Linked DNA regions of Prochlorococcus marinus XMU1402. The protein of the gene in region 2 interacts with the protein of the main gene of each other region in a pairwise test. Links are inferred from orthologs where the notes say so. Each region holds a gene or a part of one and is shown on either strand. Other genes may lie near its edges. The genes, in order: lpdA and HA141_RS01590.

Region 1 (3,167 bases), on a different replicon or contig from region 2:
ATTAATCGCTGATGGTGCCATTGCAATTAGATGATCAGCGCCACTAACTACATGCACAAATCCTGCAACTATACCTGTTAAAATTACAGCCTGCATATATATTCTGTACAACTCTGTATATTCAATTTTATAGCACGATTTGAAGTCAAAATTAAATTGAGTTAAATAATTCCTTGAAAGATTTTTTAATATCACTTTCTCTCATAAAAGTTTCACCAATTAATACTCCCCTAATTCCAATAGATCTAAGCGACTCTAAATCTTCGGAAGAATTAATTCCTGATTCACTAATAGGAAGAATATTTTGTTTTAAAAATATATCTGCATAAATATTCATCAATTCTATTGATGTTTTTAAATTTGTTTTGAAAGTCTTTAAGTCCCTGTTATTTATTCCAACCAAATTAAAAGATTTTAACTTTAGTATCCTTTCTAATTCATTATTGTTATGGACTTCTACGAGAACACTCATCTTTAAGTTATCAGCAATTTTCTTTAGATAAATTAAATCGTCATTACTTAAAATCGCAGCGATTAATAATATTGCATCAGCACCAGATACCCTTGCTTTATAAATTTGATAAGCAGAAATAATAAAATCTTTGCATAGAAGAGGGAGATTAGTTGATTTCCTTACAGTTTCGAGTATTTCATAACTACCTTGAAAAAACCTTTTATCGGTAAGTACTGAGATACATGACGCACCTAATCCTTCATAACAAATTGCTATATCTTCAGGGTTAAAATCTTTTCTAATAACTCCTTTACTAGGACTAGCTTTTTTTATTTCAGCAATTAATCCTGGTTTTATTTTTGACTCCAAGATATTTTTATAAAAATCTTTTGGGGGAGGCAGTTTTTCAATTTTTTTTATTAGATCTTCTAAAGAAACTTTTTTTTTGAAATTCTTAATTTCAATGTCCTTATGCCATACAATTTCTTCAAGAATATTTTTTGGTTGTGCTTCTCTATGAGGCACAGCATATTCTAAATTTTCTACCCTTACAGTTGGATTGGGTGGCCTGCGTCTTATCTCCATTAATTTTAGATATTATTTTATTTGAGAAGCAGCTTGTTTATATGCCACCTCAACTACTTCACTAAGAGTAGGATGAGTGTGAACTTCTGTAGATAATTCAATTACATCTTGATTCCTTGAAATAGCGTTTGAAATTTCTTGAATCAAATCAGCTGCATGTAAACCAAAAATATGAGCACCTAAAACTTTCCCATTATCTCTATTAAAAATCAACTTGAGTATTCCATCACTCTCCAATTCAGCCAATGCTTTTGAATTTGCCTTAAAGAAACTTTTGACAACTCCCAAAGTGAAATTTTCCTTTACAGATATCTCTTTAGCTTCAGCTTCAGAAAGACCAACTGAACTGATCTCAGGGTGAGTGAAGGTTGCTGCAGGGATACTTTTATAGTCTATTTCGACGTTGCCACCGCAAATATTATCAACAGCAATAGTACCTTGAGCTGCAGCTGTATGGGCAAGCATTAGTTTGCCTGTTACATCTCCAACAGCCCAAATGTTAGGTATTATTTCCTCGCCATTCTTAACCCTCATTTTATCATCTATAGGAATGAAACCTTTTACAGTTTCGATTCCAACCGACTCAAGATTTAAGTTATTACTATTAGGACTTCTGCCAGTTGCCACGAGCACAGCATCAACTTCTAAAGTTTCTACAACTTCTTTAGTTTTTGCATCTGTCAGTTCTATTGTCACAGGACATCCAGGTGTTATTTTTGTCGCAAAGACATTTGACTTTGTATCTATATCTCTTGATTGAATAAGATTCTTCTTAGCAATTTTTGTAATATCTGGATCAAATGTTGGCATAATATTTTCCAAGGCCTCGATCATGGTAACTTCACAACCCAGTGCGGTATAAACATCAGCAAATTCTAATCCTATATATCCACTTCCAATAATAGCTATCCATCTTGGAAGCCACTCAAGTTTAACCGCATCATCACTAGTAAATACAGTCCTATTATCCACAGTTATTCCACGGGGTACAAAAGGAGAAGAACCAGTTGCTATAACAATATCCTTACATGTAAAGATTTTATCAATTCCGTTTTTATCTCTTACACCTACTTTTTGATTTCCTTCAATTCTGCCAATCCCCAAAATAATTTCAACTCCATTCCTTTTGAGAGTTTTTGTTAAATTTTCTCTAACATTTAAAACTAAATTATTTGCATGATCTGCAATTTTTGATCTCTCAAACCTTACTGGGGAAGCATGAATACCGAATTTAGCTAAATGTTCATAATCAGCTATTTCCCTGACTTTACCACTTGCAGCCAAAAGAGCTTTAGAAGGGACACAACCTTTGTTAACGCAAGTACCGCCCATTTCAGAAGATTCTACTATTGCGACTTTCAGTCCCTTACCAGCAGCATGTTTGGCGGCATCAAAACCTCCATAACCAGCTCCTATAACGATTAAATCAAAATCAAAACTTGAATCAGTCACTTTTTATCTACATATTAGATGTGTATGTGACTCTTTTTCGTTCTAGTAATAATGGAACTGCAACGCAAGCCACATTTAATGATTCTACAAGCTCACTATGCGGAATTGTAATTGTTTCATTAAAAGCTTCTTGAATTTTTTTATGAATACCTTGCCCCTCATTACCCAAAATCAATACAGTGGACTTAGTCCAATCAATTTCCCAGTATGGTTTTGAAGGTTTTTTTGAAATTTTATTAAAGCTACTAGTGGAAAAAATCTTAAATCCTTCATTTGATAATTCAGATAAAGACTTTAATAAAGAATTTATTATTTCTTCTTCAGTACCCTCATATCTTTGAAATGGGAGATTAAAGACAGCGCCAGTTGATGCTCTTAATACTTTTTGGCTTAATGGGTGCGCACCTCCAGCTAAAAAAATTGCATCAACACCAGCAGCTAAAGCAGTTCTAAAAAGATTACCCATATTCCCAGGATCTTGAATCCTATCTAGAACAAGAACAAAATCATTCTTACTATTGAATTGATAATTAGGTATTGAAGAAATTTCTACTAATGCTGCGATGCCATCTGGATTAACTGTTGAAATCGCAGAAGCTAAAACCTCTTCTGAGACCAAAGTTAATAATGATTCATCAAACTGTTTACTAAGATTTTGGTTCTTTTTTAGCCATTT
Region 2 (3,380 bases):
TAAAATCTCTCCTCTTAAGATCCTCCTCAATAGTACTTTTAGTTACTTTGGGATTTAACCCTGGAGCAGGGTAAATTTCTTTTCTTGCAGAAGCAATATCAATTTTATAGTCATTAATATTTATTTCTACAGTGTTGTATAAATTAAATTCCTTTATTAAACATAAATCTACATTTACTATATTTTTTTTTATAAATTTTGCCAAAGCAATGGAGGAGCCCTCAATAACAAGATCAATATCTACAGGCTTAGAAAAAGGTTTTTTATGGAATTTACTAATTAATAAATCTCTTAAATAACCGCCAACAAAAGCTACTTTAGTATTTTTATTGGATTCTATGTATTTAGTAATTAGGTTATATAGATTAAATGGAGTTTTGATTAATTCCCTTTGGATGTAATCAGATATATCGTTCATGAGTTTTAACTTACATAACGAATTGGCGCTAATCTGGGATCTAGAATTTTACTTCCTTTATCACCAAATTTTACTGCTAAAGATATTTTTTCCCCACTCCCAAATATATGTATGATTTCGCCTTTCCCAAATTTTGAGTGAATTAGCTTATCTCCAACAATCCAGCTTTTCCCTTTACTAGGCCCTGAATATAATTTCCTTACTGCATTTATTGGTTTGTTAACAAATTCATTTGGATTGTTTCGATCAACTCTTGTTAAACGATCAAGATGCCAATCTCTTCTAATTGAAGCACCACCAGTTTGTGGTAATTCGCCATCCATTAAATCTTCAGGTATTTCTGAGAGAAATATTGAAGGAATTGTTGCTTCACGCATTCCACCCCATAATCTTCTTTCTCTGGCATGACTTAAGAAAACTCTTTCTTTAGCTCTTGTAATTCCTACGTAACATAATCTTCTTTCCTCTTCAAGAAGTGAGGGAGTATCTATTGATCTATGGCTAGGGAAGAGACCTTGTTCTAGCCCAGTAATAAAAACATTTTGAAATTCTAAACCTTTACTATTGTGCAGAGTCATAAGAGTTACAGAGTTGGGATTATTTTTCTGCGTATCATTATCAGTTGTTAAGGCTGCTGTAGAAAGAAATCCCTCTACATCCCCACTTTCTGTCTCTTCTTCATATTGAGTGGCGGCATTAATTAGTTCTTGTAAGTTATTTCTTCTATCTTCAGATTCTTCAGTCCCACTTGATAGCAAGTCACTTAAATAACCACTTTTTTCTAATATTAATTGTAGTAGTTGAGCAGGGCCTGAATTTTCTAGGTAACACAGTAGATCATTCATAACTTTAGTAAATTTATTAATTCCTTTTGATGATCGACCTATTGTTTCTTCAAGACTTTGCTTATCATTAAGAACCTCCCATAATGGAATATTTAACCTGTTAGATAGTTCATTAAGTTTTTGAATAGTAGTCTTACCAATCCCTCTTCTAGGAACATTTATGATACGTAAAAGACTAACGTTATCTGAAGAATTAACTAGAACTTTCAGATATGCTATTGCATCTTTAATTTCCCTTCTATCATAAAAACGCAATCCTCCGAAAATTGTATAAGGAATGCGCCACCTTACAAGAGATTCTTCTAATACTCTTGACTGAGCTCTAGTTCGATATAAAATTGCAAAATTTTTCCAAATTGGTTTCTGATTATTATTGTTTAGCAATTTAATTTTATTGGTAATTGCTTCTGCCTCGGAAATTTCATCATCACAGCTGAGTAACTTCAAAAGCTCCCCCTTTTCTTTAGTAGCCTTTAAAACTTTGTCAATTCTTTCAGAGTTGTTTTCAATTAGTGAGTTTGCAGCATCAAGGATATTAGATGATGACCTATAATTTTCTTCTAATTTAATTAGAGATGATTTAGTATTGTCATAAAGTGAATTTTTAAAATCCTCTTGAAAACCAATTAGAATCCTAAAGTCAGCTGCTCTGAAACTATAAATGCTTTGATCAGCATCTCCTACTACAAAAATTGACCTATCTTCCCAACTAAAGAATTTTTTTGGTTCAGTATTTCCAGCAGTTATTAATTTTATAAGTTCATATTGTGTTCTATTTGTATCTTGATATTCGTCAACTAAAATATGTTTGAATCTTTTGTGCCAGTAATCTCTGACTATGTCATTTTGCCTCAATAAGAAAACAGGCAAAAGTAGAAGATCATCAAAGTCTAAAGAATTATTTTTTGAAAGAGAAATCCTATATCTCTTATAGGCTTCTGCAACTGTTTTATCAAAATTATTATCTGCTTTTGCTAAAAGATCATTCGAATTTAAGCATTGATTTTTAGCATTACTTATTAATCTTTTAATCTTTTTAGGATCATATCTTTTAGGGTCAAGATTCATATCTTGACTGATAATTTCTTTTACTAATGTTTGAGAATCTGTTTCGTCGTAAATTGAAAATTGTCTTGTCCATTTTAGGCCTTCTGGATCAGTATATTTTTCAATATCGTATCTCAGAAGTCTTGAAAATAAAGAATGGAAAGTACCGATCCAAAGGTCTTGAAGCCTCTCTTGGTGAACGTTTGTTCTTAATTGATTTTGATCAATTTCTTTGAGAGTTGTCCAAGGCTGACCAAATTGATTAAAAGCTAATTCTTGGGCTAGAAGAACCTCTAATCTTGCTTTCATTTCTTTAGCAGCTTTGTTAGTAAAAGTTACTGCGAGAATGTTATAGGGATCTATAGAGTTATTTTCAATAAGATTTGCAATTCTGTGCGTAAGAGCCTTAGTTTTTCCGCTTCCTGCGCCTGCTACAACTAATAGTGGCCCATAGACATGTTTTACAGCTTGAAGTTGCTCATTGTTTAAGGACTTAAAAAGGAAATTGTTGGTTTGAGACACTTTTGGAAGGGTTTTTCAAAAATCAGACTTTATTACGAGTTTCAGATTCCATTTCTAGGTCTTCTAACGCTTTTTTTAAGTTTATAAGTTCGTTATTGTTATTAATTATTTCTTCAAATTTATTTTGAGGCATCCTTAATTTCGTACTTCTGTCAAGAATTTCTTTTTCCAATCTCTTTTTATATGAGAAAATAAGTTTCTTTGATAATTTTAAATCTTGTTGATCCAAAACTTTACTAAATCGTATTTTTATATTAGCGGAAAAAAGTTTTTTATTTGAATTATTTTAACTATCACTTTGGAATGAAGTTATTAATTAAGAAGCGTTGCGTTAATTTTGAAATTGTATTGTTTTTACTAGCTTTGTACTATTCTAAGATTCGAACTTTAATTTTTTAAATTTAATAATGTCAGTTTTAAAGAATAACCAACTATTTTCCGCTGATAAGAAATTAAATGATTTAAGCAATATAAAAGAATTTATTAATAGTGCAAACTCAAGACTAGATGCAATAAGCTCAATTACCAATAATTCACATGCAATTGCA

Evidence for each region.
Region 1: the proteins of HA141_RS01590 (region 2) and lpdA interact in binary tests that used the Escherichia coli proteins (3 or more experiments, as listed by UniProt). The link is inferred for Prochlorococcus marinus XMU1402 from one-to-one orthologs.

What each region holds. Positions count from the first base shown.
Region 1 is NZ_JAAORD010000002.1:223,346-226,512, forward strand. What follows is about bases 272-3,102. They hold lpdA (dihydrolipoyl dehydrogenase), read right to left. Parts: upstream 2,492-3,102; coding sequence 1,052-2,491; downstream 272-1,051. Other genes in these bases: trpC (indole-3-glycerol phosphate synthase TrpC), read right to left, coding at 272-1,039; HA141_RS07375 (TrmH family RNA methyltransferase), read right to left, coding at 2,499-3,102. Outside these bases: HA141_RS07360 (hydantoin utilization protein A), read right to left, coding at 1-96; more of trpC, read right to left, coding at 152-271; more of HA141_RS07375, read right to left, coding at 3,103-3,167. UniProt on the Escherichia coli protein: Lipoamide dehydrogenase is a component of the glycine cleavage system as well as of the alpha-ketoacid dehydrogenase complexes.
Region 2 is NZ_JAAORD010000001.1:291,923-295,302, forward strand. Bases 129-3,172 are described here. They hold HA141_RS01590 (UvrD-helicase domain-containing protein), read right to left. Parts: upstream 2,833-3,172; coding sequence 424-2,832; downstream 129-423. Other genes in these bases: HA141_RS01585 (CCA tRNA nucleotidyltransferase), read right to left, coding at 129-418; HA141_RS01595 (hypothetical protein), read right to left, coding at 2,855-3,061. In the rest of the region: more of HA141_RS01585, read right to left, coding at 1-128; HA141_RS01600 (R-phycoerythrin subunit beta), read left to right, coding at 3,240-3,380. UniProt on the Escherichia coli protein: A helicase with DNA-dependent ATPase activity. Unwinds DNA duplexes with 3'-5' polarity. Translocates on single-stranded DNA with 3'-5' polarity. Initiates unwinding more efficiently from a nicked substrate than double-stranded DNA.